Regions from separate parts of the Colwellia sp. BRX8-5 genome, predicted to be linked through region 2. Evidence: predicted binding sites of a transcription regulator. Region 2 holds the regulator's gene; the other holds the start of a gene.
What was found. The regulator sigma-54, encoded in region 2, starts transcription at its own class of promoters, with help from an activator protein. The targets are predictions, from matches to a motif close to GTTGGCACGNNNNTNGNNT.
Positions count from the first base shown of each region.

Region 1: a site for sigma-54 is predicted at 1,776-1,794, ahead of H4J62_RS20550 (PEP-CTERM sorting domain-containing protein). Genes of this name have one in related genera too.

Region 1 is NZ_JACGVR010000042.1:19,624-27,633, forward strand. It holds gene ssb (single-stranded DNA-binding protein) at 1-633, shown strand, start outside; gene H4J62_RS20550 (PEP-CTERM sorting domain-containing protein) at 1,875-2,555, shown strand; gene H4J62_RS18410 (DUF4153 domain-containing protein) at 2,958-4,673, shown strand; gene H4J62_RS18415 (isochorismatase family protein) at 5,178-5,771, opposite strand; gene H4J62_RS18420 (pirin family protein) at 5,842-6,669, opposite strand; gene H4J62_RS18425 (LysR family transcriptional regulator) at 6,779-7,687, shown strand; gene H4J62_RS18430 (hypothetical protein) at 7,789-8,010, shown strand, end outside.
Region 2 is NZ_JACGVR010000007.1:160,992-169,001, forward strand. It holds gene yjgA (ribosome biogenesis factor YjgA) at 1-7, opposite strand, end outside; gene pmbA (metalloprotease PmbA) at 115-1,482, shown strand; gene mgtE (magnesium transporter) at 1,586-2,944, opposite strand; gene H4J62_RS07535 (HPr family phosphocarrier protein) at 3,064-3,339, opposite strand; gene rapZ (RNase adapter RapZ) at 3,353-4,207, opposite strand; gene ptsN (PTS IIA-like nitrogen regulatory protein PtsN) at 4,239-4,694, opposite strand; gene hpf (ribosome hibernation promoting factor) at 4,740-5,027, opposite strand; gene H4J62_RS07555 (RNA polymerase factor sigma-54) at 5,051-6,559, opposite strand; gene lptB (LPS export ABC transporter ATP-binding protein) at 6,639-7,370, opposite strand; gene lptA (lipopolysaccharide transport periplasmic protein LptA) at 7,367-7,909, opposite strand; gene lptC (LPS export ABC transporter periplasmic protein LptC) at 7,890-8,010, opposite strand, start outside.

The sequences.
Region 1 (8,010 bases), on a different contig from region 2:
GAAGTACGTTTTATGCCTAACGGTGGCGGCGTTGCTAATCTTACTATTGCAACTTCTGAAACCTGGAAAGATAAGCAAACTGGCGAGCAGAAAGAAAAAACAGAATGGCATCGTGTTGTTATGTTTGGAAAATTAGCTGAGATTGCTGGCGAATACCTTAAAAAAGGTTCGAAAGTATATATCGAAGGTTCATTACAAACGCGTAAGTGGGCAAACCAACAAGGCCAAGATCAGTACACCACTGAAATCGTTGTACAAGGCTTTAATGGCTCTATGCAAATGCTCGACTCACGTGGTCAAGGTTCTGGCGGTCAGTCAGCTGGCGGTTTCTCTGGTCAAGCTTCACAGCAGCAAGGTGGCTTTTCTGGGCAATCATCACAGCAGGCTCCGCAACAAGCACCACAGCAACAAGGTGGTTACTCTCAGCAAGCGCCACAACAAAGTCAACAACCTGCTTATGCACCAGCACAGCAACAAGGTGGCTTCAATGCACCACAGCAGCAAGGCGGTTATTCACAACAAGCACCACAGCAGCAAGGTGGTTTTGCAAATCAAGGACAACAAAAGCAATCAGCTCCTAAAGTTAACCCTCAAGAGCCAACGATTGATTTTGATGATGATATCCCGTTCTAGCGAACAATCAGTCTTAAAGTGCCAATTTAGTCACTAGAACTCAATCAAACCCAACGTAACTGTTGGGTTTTTTGTCTTTAGTCTAAAATTTTTATTATTGTTGTAGAAGCTAAATAAAGATCGAAACAAAAATCCCATGCAAGCTACTTATGCCGTTGAGTACAAATGTGCTTTTGTGAATGAAGATAGAAACAAATGTTGCAGTAAGCTTTATCTATTAAAAAAACACTCTAAATAAAGTTGGAACCTGTCTTCAACTGCCATAATTGAACCTTAATAATTATTCGAAAAACATCATGAAATAACTGTGTTAACGTCTCCTGTGTGCGCTAAGCGGAATAAAAATTTTGATATTGAGAGTGTTTGTCGAGGTCAACTAAGCACCCGTTAGTTGACCTAAGCAAGTTCGACAGCTAACTTAATAACCCTCAGCTTAGCGGACGTCCCCCAAATCGACTTTGATGCTAATTTCAGGATAAAAAAAGTAAAAATGATGCTATAGAGCGAGGACAATCTCTATGACTGCTGAAAGCTCAAAGCCGACTGTGGAGTTCAACCTTTAGATGTTAACTATGATACAAAAGTAATTGTTGATCGAATAAGAAATCAAAGTTCGCGTTATCAACATTCGAATTCACTAGCAACGGATAAAACTCTGTTAGTATGCATATATTGAATTCCACCATCTTGTTTTATGCTAATCTCATGAATATAGAAATAGATAAATTACTATAAAATCAATATCTTGATTTTATAGTAAGACCAATGAATGACATGTCAAACCAACTGATTACAAGTCAGTTGCTAGGTGGTAAATATGTGTTGAATATACTGGTATGTAGTGATGTTACGGTGTTGGAATACAACAATTAGCATCACTGAGTTTTAATCAATTACACTACTGAAACACTTGTTTTAAGTGGTTTCAGCATGAATGTTGTAGTGGTTTATATCAGGTTAAAGATGAAATTTAATCATCTAATAATATTTTTATACTAAAACTAGTTTTATTTACAGTTTGTTAATATTGTTCAATCGAAACAACTGGTTGACAAGTTGTTTTTTGTCAGATTATTTTACAGTGTTACTTAATTAAACACTGCATAAATTATCATAATATTGAAATTGTTTGATATTTTAATTTTGGTATGTTTTTTGCATAAAAGCAAGTATATTAATAAATTACTATTTAAACAATTACCTACCAAATCTAATGGAAAGGGATTAAAAAGGAAGCTCAAATGAAGTTTAAATTTTATAAGAATCTAATTATTAGTTTTATGTTGGTCTGTGGAATGCAAGCTAACGCGGGGTTGATAACTGGTGGTAACGAATGGTTAGAATTAGATATAACTAGTGGTAAGTCAAAGTTATATGTAGAAACCAATATCTTAACTCAGAGTCAGTATAAAGATTACGAATACGCGACTGCAACTCAAGTTAATGAGCTTTATTTAAGCATGACCGTCGGAGTATTTAACGCTTTAGACAATCAGGGTGGTTGGATGCAACTGAACGGTCTTACCGCACAGCAGAAGCAAGTTTATGATTGGTTCGCCGGAGGATACTCACAAAATCGGTCATTTGGCTTCACCGGAGTCACAACGTCAAAGTATAACCGTGGGTACATTAACGTGCGCAGCCCAAATACGACTGGCGCGTTTTGGGTCGGGCATATCGACTTAATGTATAATACTGTAAACGGCGTTAATACTGATAGGGGACATAACGATCGTCCAATTGGTGATAATATCAGTTTAGCGAATACCGCGGGGATCACACGAAACACAAAGACTGAGGACCAGGTGTGGATGCAGCACGCATTAGTTAAGAAAACTGATGTGCCGGAGCCAACCACACTCGCTATTTTTGCATTAGGAATGATTGGTTTAGCATCACGTCGATTTAAGAAACAATCCTAATAGAGTTTTTAATATTGATTCTAGAAAACATCAATTGTAATGATTGGTGTTTTTTTGTTTCTGATGATGGTAAATCAGATTGTTTCACCACTAAACCATCACCATAGGATTAAGTATTCTTTGCTAACCCTGATGAATAAAGACTTCAGGGTAACATTGTTAGCACTACTTTAAGCCAATTGGTAGATTTAGCTACAAAATACTCTCCTATCGAATGACCGCAATGGTGGCGGAGTTGCCAGTCATGGAATAAATTATTGGTTAGGGGAATCTATGCCCTCTGAAATGCTCATAGTTGACCTAACCACTTGAAAAGCTTAATGTCTGCTATACAACTATCAGAAATTGAATACTAAAAACGACTAAAGCAAATAACTAACAATATTAAATAAGAATAAAAATATGGATAATCAATTACCAAAACCTTTAATCATCACTATATCCCTCATTCAAGGGATCTTATTAACTCTGTTGTACCAAAGTGTCGAACATAAAATATGGCCTTCTACAGAGCCTATTTGGTTAATATCGTTAGTTACTGTTTCAATTAGCTTCCCTTTACTCACACTATTATCAATTACAAAAACTAATAGCAAAGCGACAGTAAAATATTTATTACCTTTTACTTTATTATTATCTGTTTTAGGTGCTTATGTTGGCTATCAACAAGAACCAATAGAATTTGTTAACAATGGCAGTGTTATCGGTATATTTTGTTTTACTGCTCTTATAGCTGCTTTTAAAGCGTTAATGTATATCCAACAATATCTAAGTCATGAAGAAATTAGTTACAGCTCACTTTTTAAATTATCATGGCGAAATTTTATTATATTCGGTGAATGTTGGTTATTCGTTTTAATTTTTTGGGGAATCTTACATTTAGGGGCTGGATTATTTTCTGTTTTAGAAATTGAGTTCTTTAAAGAGTTATTAAGAAAAGATTGGTTTGTTATACCCGTATTAAATCTTGCTTTCGGTTTTGCCATTATAGTTTTTAGAAATATTATTTTCACGGTTGATAATATTTCTACAATTCTGCAAACATTAATTAAATTTCTTTTACCTGCATTAACCATCGTTTCATTAGGTTTTCTAGCAACATTACCTTTTACTGGTCTAGATACACTCTGGAAGACGGGTACAGGAAGCTTGTTGGTAATGTGGTTACAAGCATTAACATTGTTTTTCGTGAATGCCGTTTATCAAGATGCTTCCCATGAACGTCCATATCATAATATTTTACACAGACTAATTTTTATTGGAGTAGGTGTATTACCCATTTATAGCCTTATTTCATTTTATGGCCTCTGGCTTCGTATTGACCAATATGGATTAACAGTTGATCGTTGTTGGGCTGTTTTAATTTGTGTTTTACTTGCATGTTTTTCTTTCGGTTATTTAATTGGCATTATTAAAAAGCGGGATGCATGGTTAGAAACACTCAGTAAAGTTAATATATCTATGGGAATTGTTGTCCTTGTTTCTATGTTATTGGTTAATTCTCCACTATTAAACTTTCAAAGTATTTCAGCTTCAAGTCAATTATCACGATTGCATGATAGTGAGATAACATATGATGAATTTGATTATCAATATTTTGATAGATCTTTAGGACGACAAGGTTATATAGAGTTGCAAAAACTTAAGACCGAATTAAAAGATTCAGCTCCTGAAAAGATAGCTATTATTGATAGAATGTATGTAAACCATCAGAATATTGCTAAAGATGAATTAAGTCTTGAAGATTTTCTGCAATTTGTTAATTATTGGCCTAGTAAAAATGAGTTTCCAGAAAATTTAATTGAAGCTGTTTATAGCGAAGAAACTAAGAATGAATGGACTACATATCGCGGAAACAATTATTATTTCATTGCTAAAGATTTAAACGAAGATGGTGAGTTAGATTATATAGTTATTGAAGAAAATAATCATTCTACATCCGCTGACCTGTGGTTTTTGAAAGATGAGCAGTGGAAATCTAAATATATGCAAACGAGTAACCCTAATGATAATAGACTTATAAAAGATTATCTTTTAAATAATGAAGTTGAAGCCGTTAAGCCTAAATGGAAAAATTTAAAAGTAGGTGATCTAACGTTTAGAACCTCACTAGATTGAAAATAAATAGCCGTCATATGACGGTTTTCCCTTTATGCTGCATTTAAATTTATACATGTTTTAATGTCTTAAATTCACAAGTATGGAGGTGCATTGCACGGACTAACTTAAATTTCGGCTTAAATACTTCCGTTACTTATGTTTCGAAAGTGGCATTAATTAAAGTTAGTGACTGCTTGCTCTACTTTAGCTTTTGGTACTTTGAAGTCATGACGTGAACGACCGCTGTGGTGGCTCAGGAGTCAGTCATGGTGATGTTCAATCGAGTTGGATGATGCTATGACAGCTATGACTCCTGCAAGCTCATTCCTGCCAATGGTGTTTCATTTCTGGAGTTTAACTATTGCCTGATAGCAGACAATCGCTTTAGTTGATTTTTAGCTTCGTTTTAAGTTCACAAGTGTTAATAAGCGATGTTCAGCGAAAACGCTCAGACACCTTTGTAGTAATATTTCACTACAAAGGTGCTTGGCTTGCTTTAATTTTCGACACTAATTTGGATGACTAGTGTTGCTTTGATAATATTTCTTCATACAATACCTGCATGAGTTTCTGACCGTTTTCGGTGCTCCAGTCTTGAGCAAGTTCGGCAACTAACTGGTTGGTCGTTGTCAATGTTACGCCATTGTTTTCCATGCGTCGTAAAGCGGTATCGTCAGCCGTTTGGGTGGGAGATCCTGAGCCGTCAACAACAACCTGAACATTATAACCTGCTTGCACTGATGTTATAGCTGGGTAAATCACACAAACGTCAGTCGTAATACCCGCAATGATAAGATTTTTTCGTCCAGTATTTTTTACAGCATTGGCAAAGCCCTCATCTTTCATAGAATCAACCATGCCTCCTCGTATAACTCGATTAGCGTAAGCCTCTGGTACCGCCTGTTGTAACTCTTCAAACAAAGGTCCCTGTGCCTGATCTTCCATGCTAGAGGTAAGAATTAACGGCATACCAACAGCATCAGCCGCTCGTGCCAATGCAATGGTATTCATTTTAATTTCTTCCAGGCTCGCAGAGCCGACCCAGCCCATAGTGCCGACTTGATGATCAATAAGTAGCATAGCGGTATTTTCTGGTGTAAATAGTGGTGATTTCATCATAAACCTCGTTGGTTGGTTGAAGGCTAAACCTGAATTGGCTTAGCCTACGTGTAGATTAGTTTCTGTTTTATTGATTAATAAGCGCTTGTGTCAATCGCTTGATATTGCGTGTACCTTCGTTCAAACGGTCAATACTCGAATGTACCGACGGTCCTGAACTGATAATGGTTTGCTGCAATGGTTGCCCTAATGCCACCATAATGGTTGCACCGAATTCGCCGGCCGTTAATTTAATATTTGCATCTGATTTGTTCAACACACCTTGACGCTTCGCTTTTAGTAATGAGCCATTAAGGTCAATTTCACCTGAACGAACATAAACAAAACCTGTAGTTTGACCTTTTTCGACAGCATGCTGCCATTTTCCGTTTGGTTTTATGGTTACTTCCATATAAGTTATGGCGACACTGTGTTTAGCAGGGCTGACAACACCTTCATGTTGGCCGATTAATACCTTGGTTTGACTGTAGGAAGTAACGACTATCGGAGCGTCATTTTTCTGGGCTAATGAGTAGGTCACAGCGCCCATTTCAACATCATCTTCGGGTAAAAGCGTCCAAAGTTGAAAGGCGTCGGTTGTGCCGCGTTCTGGATACACGGTCTCTTTGTGTAAAACACCCGCACCTGATGCCATTAGTTGGACACCTCCGGCTTTAAGTTTGCCTTTATTACCATCAGTATCTTGGTGAACGATGTCGCCGATTGTTGGGTAAGTAATAGTGGCAATTCCGGAATGACCGTGAAATCCAAAGCCCGCCGTACCTTTTAGCCCTTTGGTCTCAAAGTGATCCCACAATACAAATGGGTTCAGTTGCTTAATATTGCTTTGGTTGATAAAACTGGTCACTGGACCATGCTGATGGCCTGTTCTAGTTTCTATAATGGAGCGACTCATGTTTTGCCCTTGTGCAGTTAAACGATGAAATTATATTATTTCATTTTTTACCTCTTGATTAGATGGTATAATTGAGTTTAACTATCCCATTAGTGATAAATGGTTATTAATGATTGATTTAAATGAAATTTATGTGTTTGTGAAAGTGGTAGAGGCAGGCAGTTTTGTTGGCGCAAGTAAGCAATTAGCGATGCCCTCGACCACGGTAAGCCGAAAAATCCAAAAACTTGAAGATACGCTTGGGGTTCGGCTACTGCAAAGATCGACGCGCAAGCTTCATCTTACAGATATTGGGCGACACTATTTTGAAAATTGCCAGCAAAGTTTAGTTGCCATTGAGGAAGCTAACGCCTTAGTCAGCCAATCTAGAGCAATGCCGACGGGCGTGTTGCGTATTACTTCCCCCACAGATTTCGCCATCAATTACTTACAATCTTGGATGAATGACTTTTTGGCGTTATACCCTGATGTGCAAATAGAGCTGGAAGTAACCGATCGCTATGTCGATATTATCGAAGAGCGCATTGATATCGCGTTTCGCTCTGGTGAGTTGAAAGACTCCAGCCTTATTGCACGACGCATTGGTCCAAAACAGAGTGTATTTTGCGCTAGCCCTGATTATATTGCACGGGCGGGCAGACCGAAGACCCCCCCGGACTTGACCCAACACGACTGTATTATCATGGGGACGAGTTTGAAAAATCAGACTTGGCGATTTATTACTGAAAAAGATGAAATATCGGTTCCCGTAACGGGACGATATGCGGTTGATAGTATGCAATTAGTCGTTAAAGCTGCCCACAACGGCATGGGCATTGCCCAAGTCCCTTACCCTTTAGTTATCCAGTCTTTAGAAAAAGGTGAACTCATTCGTTTATTGACCGACTACTCGCCACCGATACAAAGCATATATATCATTTACCCTTCCCATAAGCATCTTGCCCGAAACGTGCGAGTTTTTATTGATCATGTGGTTGCGTTAACTCAGCCACATGCTCCGTGGGATGCTAAACTTTAACTGGAATTTATCGCGTTTTCTATCCATAGTTATCAATGAGGGGGAACTCAAGAAACTGCTACTACACTTAAGTTTTCTCATCTAATACTAAAGAGGAAACAATGGAGTTTGCAGCTCATGGCGATATAAAAATTAAGTGGTTAGGCAATATTTTGGTTGTCAAACCTTCAGGCCCCGTAAATCTTGAAGGGGCTGAGTACTTTGCCCAATGGGTCAATAAACAGATCACAGATAAAAACTTTACTTATTGGGTTCTTATTATTGAATTCAAAGATGTTGACAGTCTGGCCACATCAGATGCCTATCAACATTTACAGTCCCAT
Region 2 (8,010 bases):
CGGGCATAATATTCGTTATTAAAGTGATAATTATCGCTATTATACTCGTAAGTGCTTATGGTATACAGCGCATATTCTCCAATTTCCTGCATTTATAGAAGAAAACAATAAATTATGACTGAAACGATGAACGCTAAACAATCGATGAACGAACAATTAAGAGACGTTGAGCAACGTGTAGCACAAGTACTCGACTTAGCAAAATCGCTAGGAGCAGATGCAGCTGAAGCTTCTATAAGCCGCCAACAAGGGTTAAGTGTTGGTACGCGGTTTGGTGAAGTTGAAACGGTTGAGTTTACTAATGACGGTGCATTGGGTATTACTGTTTACCAGCAAGGTCGTAAAGGGAGTGCTTCAACCGCAGATTTATCAGAAGCGGCGTTAAAACAAACAGTACAAGCGGCGGTTAATATTGCAAAGTATACCTCTGTTGACGACTGTTCAGGATTAGCAGACAAGGACATGCTTGAAATGTCGCCTGCTGATTTAGACTTATATCACCCAAAAGTTTTAACAACAGACCAAGCTATTCAACTCGCCAAAGAATGTGAAGATAGTGCGCTAGCGTATGATCCTCGTATTACTAACTCAGATGGTGCATCACTTGATAGCTTTGAAGGCTATAAAGTGTATGGCAATAGCAATGGGCAGATTGTTGGCTATCCAAGCTCTCGCCATAGTTTAAGCTGCGTAATGATCGCCTCTGAAGGTGATGATATGCAAAGAGATTATGCTTACACCGTTAATCGTGATTTTGATTTAATGGATAATGGCATCGCTATTGGTGTGCAAGCATCAAAAGAAGCGCTTTCGAGATTAAATGCTCAAAAATTACCGACAGGAAAAGTGCCGGTGATGTTTCGTGCCGACATTGCTAATTCCATTTTTGGACATTTTATAGCGGCGATCAGCGGTGGTAATTTATACCGTAAATCATCTTTTTTAATGGACGCTATTGGCAAACAAGTTTTTCCTGACTTTTTAAATATCAGTGAACGCCCTCATATTTTAAAAGGGTTAGCGAGTAGTGCTTTCGACAGTGAAGGCATCAAAACGGTTGACCGTGAAATTATTGTCGATGGTTGTTTAGAGACCTATCTATTAACCAGTTATTCAGCACGTAAGCTAGGACTTAAATCTACTGGCCATGCCGGTGGTATTCATAATTGGCAAATTAATGCCAAAGGTTCTGCCAATGGCGGTGACTTTAATGCCATGTTGAAAAAACTCGGTACTGGCTTTCTTGTCACTGAATTAATGGGACAAGGCGTTAATGTAGTCAATGGTGATTATTCACGTGGCGCTGCCGGTTTCTGGGTTGAAAACGGTGAAATTGCTTACCCGGTATCAGAAGTTACCATTGCGGGTAATTTATCTGATATCTTTAAAGGCTTAGTTGCTGTCGGTAGTGATGTTGACTTACGAGGCAGTATTTTAACGGGTTCATTGTTAATTGAAGAGATGCAGGTTGGCGGCAATTAATCAAATCGTGTTATTTTAATAAGGTACATTTGATTATTAAAACCAACAGGCTAGTATTGAGATCTTGAAAAGGTATCAAGATCTCAATAAGCCAATATCTAGTTTAGGTTAGGAATAAAGTTGCAGTACCTAAGAAAGCGAATATTCCGACCACATCGGTAATCGTTGTTAATATCACACTACCAGCGAGAGCAGGGTCAATATTCATCCTTTTCAAAAACAGCGGGATAGCGACACCAGCGATACCAGCAGCGGTTAAATTCATTAACATTGCAAAGGCTATAACGCCACCAAGCATTAAATTTTGTTGCCAAATAGCCACAACACCAGCAATTAATACCGCCCAGATAACGCCATTAAGAAAACCAACAGCAAGTTCTTTCTGAATAAGTATTCTCGCATTTGAGTCGCCAACATGGCCTAGCGCAATGGCGCGAACAACCAGTGTTAAGGTTTGGTTACCGGCAACACCACCCATACTAGGCACTAAAGAATTTAAAATAGCTAAAATAGCCAGTTGGCTTAAAACACCTTCGAACATACTCGATACAGCAACGGCAAGTAGTGCGGTAATGAGATTAACGCCAAGCCAAATAGAGCGTTGTTGCGTGCTTTTTAAAACCGGAGCAAAGGTATCTGCCTCTCCATCTAAGCCCGCCATACTCATCATTGAATGTTCGGCATCCTCACGAATAATATCAATAACATCGTCTATCGTGATACGACCAAGCAAACGGCCTTCATCATCAATAACTGGTGCAGAGAACCAATCAAATTTTTCAAAGAGTTGCGCTACGTCACTATCAGACAAATGCACTTGAATTGCTTCAATATCTTTATCAATGAGTGTTGAGACGATAATTTCAGGTTTAGCGGTAATGATCGCCGCTAGAGAAACGGCGCCAATAAAGTGATTCTTACCATCGACCACATAAAAAGAATCGGTCGCTTCAGGTAAATCACCCCGTAAGCGCAAATAGCGCAATACCACATCAACCGTTACATCGGGACGAATTGTTATGGTATCGGTATTCATGATACCGCCAGCGGTATCTTCTTCAAATGATAACGCGGCTTCGACTCGACCTCGGTCTTGCGAGTCCATAGCACTTAATACTTCTTGATAAACACTATCGGGTAGAGTACGTAAAACTTCAGCTAAATCATCAACATCCATGCCTTCAGCAACGGCGGCTAATTTTTCAGGGCGGATAGTTTTTAAAATACCTTTTCGAACTTCCTCATTGAGTTCTTCAAGTACTTCACCGTGATTATCAGCGTCGATAAGTTGCCATAAAACGGCACGACTTTTCGGGTGAGATGACTCTAATATTAAAGCAATATCATAAGCTGGCATGTTCTGTAGTAATTTTCGAACGTGCACAAACATACCGCTACCAAGTGCTTTATTGACTTGTTGCAGGCGTTGATGATTTTGTTGTTGCTCTGATATTTCCGGCATAAAGTTTTCCTGTGCCGCAGTAATACGAAAATTATATTGTTTATATCTTAGTCAAGATGCGCTGGCTAAGGTGTTGTAATGAATGATAACGTAACTTTATTTTTTATTCAGTCTTTTTATCATTCGTCTTCATCAAATTTATCAGAAAATAACTGGCATACATCGTCAAGTGCTTGTTGAGCATCTTCTCCTTGGGTAATCACCTCTACGGTTTTTCCAAAGCCACCGGCCAGTAACATTAACCCCATAATACTACTGGCATCAGCTTCTTTGCCCTCTAAGCAAATAGTAACGTTAGCATTAAGCTTTTGGCTTAACTGGGCAAGTTTAGTGGCAGCACGTGCATGTAATCCCAGTTTATTGCTAATGGTTAATGATTTATTATATTTTGGCATACAGTGACCGTTATTAAGTGCTTTGTATTTTAATGTCGCGATGATGAGACTGAACATCTTCGCGTTCTTTTCTAAGATTGTTTGCTAATATTTCTGCAATATAAACCGATCGGTGTTTTCCACCCGTACAACCAATGGCGATAGTAATATAGCTGCGATTGTTTCTTTCTAAGTGGGGTAACCATGTCATCATAAAACTGTTAATTTGCCAGATAAATTTAGTGACAATCGGTTGGCTAGCAAGAAAGTCTCGCACGGGTTGATCTAAACCGGTAAAACCTTTTAAGTCTGTTTCCCAAAAAGGGTTAGGCAGAAAACGTGCATCAAAAACATAATCTGCGTCTTGTGGTACACCGTGTTTAAAGCCAAAAGATTCAAACACCACCACCATAGATGCCGAGGTTTTGCCCAAAATTCGCTCACGCACTAAATCAGATAATTGATGAGGTGATAACTGGCTGGTATTAATATACAAACCCGCACGCGTGGAAATAGGCTCAAGCAGCTTTTTCTCTAAAGAGATGGCTTGGTCGAGTGGGATATTTTGTTTAATCAAAGGATGTAAACGACGCGTTTCACTAAAACGTCGAATAAGATCAGAGTCATCAGCATCTAAATACAGAATATCGAGTTTTACTGTTTTTGGTAGATAATCTAATATTTCTGAAACGTCATTAGGATCATTGGGTAAGTTACGTACATCTAAACTAACCGCTACTTTGTCGTAATCATTAATAACGGTATGCGCTAATGCAGGCAATAAATTCACCGGAATATTATCGACACAGTAGTAGCCTAAATCTTCGAGTACACGTAAGGCGACACTTTTACCTGACCCTGAGCGACCACTGACTATCAAGAGTTTCATTTGAGTTTTCCTGGATTATTATTAGATTTTATTAACGTTTAGCATGCTTTATTAAAGTAAAAAGCTCTTGCGAATTTTGGCATTTTCTTACTTGCTTTGCGAACTGTTTAGTACTAAATATTTGCGCAATACTTTGTAAGGTATCTAAATGTTGTTGGCAGTTTTCTTCGGGGACAAATAACGCAATAATAATATCGACAGCACGGTTGTCTATCGCATCAAATTCAACGGCTTGTTCACTGGTCAGCAATACAGCAATAACTTGTGACGTGTTGGTTAATCGACCATGAGGAATCGCAATGCCATTTCCTATGCCGGTAGAGCCAACCTTTTCACGCGCCATTAAGCTTTCGAATAATTGATGAGTATCAATATTGTCGAATTTTTTTGCCGCAGTTGTGCTAATTATTTCAAGGAGTTTTTTTTTGCTTGTACCCTTAATCGCACACAGGGTGCAATCAAGGGTAAGGATATCTTGCAACTTCATTATACTACTTAGATTCTTTGGTGAGTGAACAGGCGATAAACAGCATTAATGCTGATTCGTTTTACCTTTGTACTTCAATATTTGCCGGTCAAGCTTAACAACAAGACTATCAATAGAGGCATACATGTCAGCATTTTCAGCTTTTGCATGTAAATCAGAGCCACTAACGTGAACAGTCGCTTCAGCAATTTGATTTGATTTTTCAACGGTGAGAACAACATGAACATTATTGATATGATCAAAATGTCGGCTTAATTTTGCCATCTTAGTCGTGACGTTTTCTCGTAAAGCTTCGGTAATGTCAACATGGTGGCCAGAAAGATTAATTTGCATAAGCTTAATTCCTCATCTTTTCGTTAAAGTAAACTTTTTCGTTGGTTAGAAGGTGGAATAGAAAGTGACTCTCGATATTTTGCTATGGTGCGTCGAGCTACATTTATCCCTTGATCGGCTAATAAATCAGCCATTTTACTATCACTAAGTGGTTTTGCTGGGATTTCGGCAGCAACAAATTTTTTGATTAATGCACGAATAGCTGTTGATGAGCATTCGCCACCGCTTTCGGTGCCAACATGGCTTGAGAAGAAAAACTTCAGTTCGAAAATTCCACGTGGCGTATGCATGTACTTTTGTGTCGTCACTCGTGAAATGGTTGATTCATGCATATCGACAGCTTCGGCAATATCATTTAAAACCATTGGACGCATGGCTTCATTACCATGTTCAAAAAAGCCAATTTGACGTTGCACAATACAGTTTGACACTTTTAATAAGGTATCATTACGGCTTTCTAAGCTTTTAATAAACCATTTAGCTTCTTGTAAATTTGAGCGAATAAATTGTGTGTCCGCTGTCGACTTCATCGAACGTGACATCGAAGCATATTGCTGATTCACCGAAAGTTTTGGCGCAGTATCAGGGTTTAATTCGACCACCCAACGGCCATTTTTCTTTTCAACAGACACATCAGGAATAACATACTGATCGTCACTCTTCATCACACTATCGCCGGGTCTAGGATCAAGTGATTGAATAAGACGCACCACTTCGCGCAGTTGCTCTTCTTTCAGTCGAGTTTTACGCATTAATGTACGATAGTCTCGGCTACCCAGCAGATTAATATGGTCACGCAAAACTAACTTACTTTCTGCTAACCAAGGTGTAGCGGGGTCAAATTGATTAAGTTGAATGATTAAACATTCTGAAATAGAACGAGCAGCGACACCGACAGGATCAAAGAGGTTAATACGTTTTAGTACCACCTCAATTTCATCAAGCTCTACTCCTTCAATGGCAACACTTTCTAAAATGTCTTCACTAGATACCGTTAAGTAACCGGCGTCATCAACAGCATCAATAATTGCTGTCGCTATAGCGCGGTCTGTTTCGGTAAAAGGGCTTAATTCCATTTGCCAGCGCAAATGATCTTGAATGGAGTCTTGAGTCTCGCCTTGGTAAGTATAATCTTCTGAAGCTGGGCCTGAGCTTGAACTTGCTGCACCGGCCGTGTAGTTATCATCCCAAGTGGTATCCATGTTTAATTCTTCAGGGATATCGTTCTTGTCCATGGCTTCAGTGGTGGTGATTTCATCAATGGTAGGCGTAGCGTCTTCGCTACCATCAGAAGCAGGGGCTTCTTTAACGTCACCATTACCGGCAGTGTGAGCTTCTTCAAGGTTGTCAGTACTTTTATCTTCGGGATTATTTGAAGACTCATCCATTTCTAATAATGGATTACTTTCTAAGGCTTCCTGAATTTCTTGTTGAAGCTCTAACGTAGACAGTTGCAGCAATTTGATTGCTTGCTGCAATTGTGGCGTCATGGTTAATTGTTGTCCTATGCGGAGTTGTAGAGTAGGGCGCATTTAGGTCATTAACTTCCTATTATTTTTAATGGGATATTTTCGTTTTTTTCATACGAAGATACTATTCATTTACTGACTACTATAGCGTGAATTGTTCACCAAGGTATACATCTCTTACGTGTTGATTTGCAAGAATTTGATCTGCAGTACCTTCTGCAATAAGTTCACCATGACTAACAATATACGCATGTTCACATACATCGAGAGTTTCACGTACATTGTGATCAGTGATCAACACACCAATGCCACGTTCTTTTAAGTGTAGAATAATTTTTTTAATATCACCTACTGAAATTGGGTCAACACCAGCAAAAGGTTCATCTAATAAAATAAATTTTGGTTCAGCAGCTAATGCGCGAGCAATTTCTACTCGGCGGCGTTCACCACCAGATAAGCTCATGCCTAAATTATCTTTGATATGACCTATGTTGAATTCTTCAACAAGATGTTCTAATTTTTCTTCGCGTTCAGCATCTGATAATTCTTTTCGTGTTTGTAAAATAGCCATAATATTGTCGTAAACACTGAGTTTTCGAAAAATAGAGGCTTCTTGTGGTAAATATCCGATGCCTTTTCTCGCACGCTCATGCATAGGCGCTAACGTCAGGTTTTCGTCATTTAAGATAATATCGCCACTATCACTTTCAACTAACCCCACAATCATATAAAAAGAAGTTGTTTTTCCGGCACCATTTGGGCCCAGTAAACCGACTATTTGTCCTGCTGAAACTTGCATACTGACATTTTTAACCACTTTTCTGCCTTTATAGGCTTTGGCAAGGCCTTTTGCCATTAGGGTGCTAGTGCTCATAAATTAATTTTTTCCTGAGTTTTCGCGTCTGTGGTTGTCGCTTTAATTTTTTCTTTCGGCTGAAAAATCGTTTTAGTGCGTTCGTTAGATTTACTTTCAGCATTAACATACTGAGTGGCAATATTGTAAGTAATTCTACTGCCACTAACCTCACTACCTTCTTGCTGTAATAACGCATTTCCTGAAATTATCACTAAATTATTTGCGGGCTCATATCTTATTTCGTCTGCTTGTAAGCTAAGAGGAGTGCCATCGGCTAAGGTTTGTTTAAAGGTTGCTGGCTTCCCTTTAGCGATATAGGTTTTTTCTTCACTGCCAGATTGAGTCAGCACTTGTACTAAATCAGCACGTATAACTAATGAACCTTGAGTGATCACCACGTTATCAATATAGCTGAATATTTTATTTTTAAGATCAACGGCTTGTCTTGAAGCGTTAATTTCAATCTTTTGTTTTATATCAAATTTTTCAGCGAAAGCTGACGAAAATAGCGGAGTTGATAACAATAAGCACAGTAGGCTATTTTTTAACAATTTCATAAATTGATTTCACATGTTTAGTTAGTGTCATTTGGTTGGTGTTTAAGTCGACAATTAAACCTTTACCATCGATGGTAAATCCTTTACCGATAATTTTAATT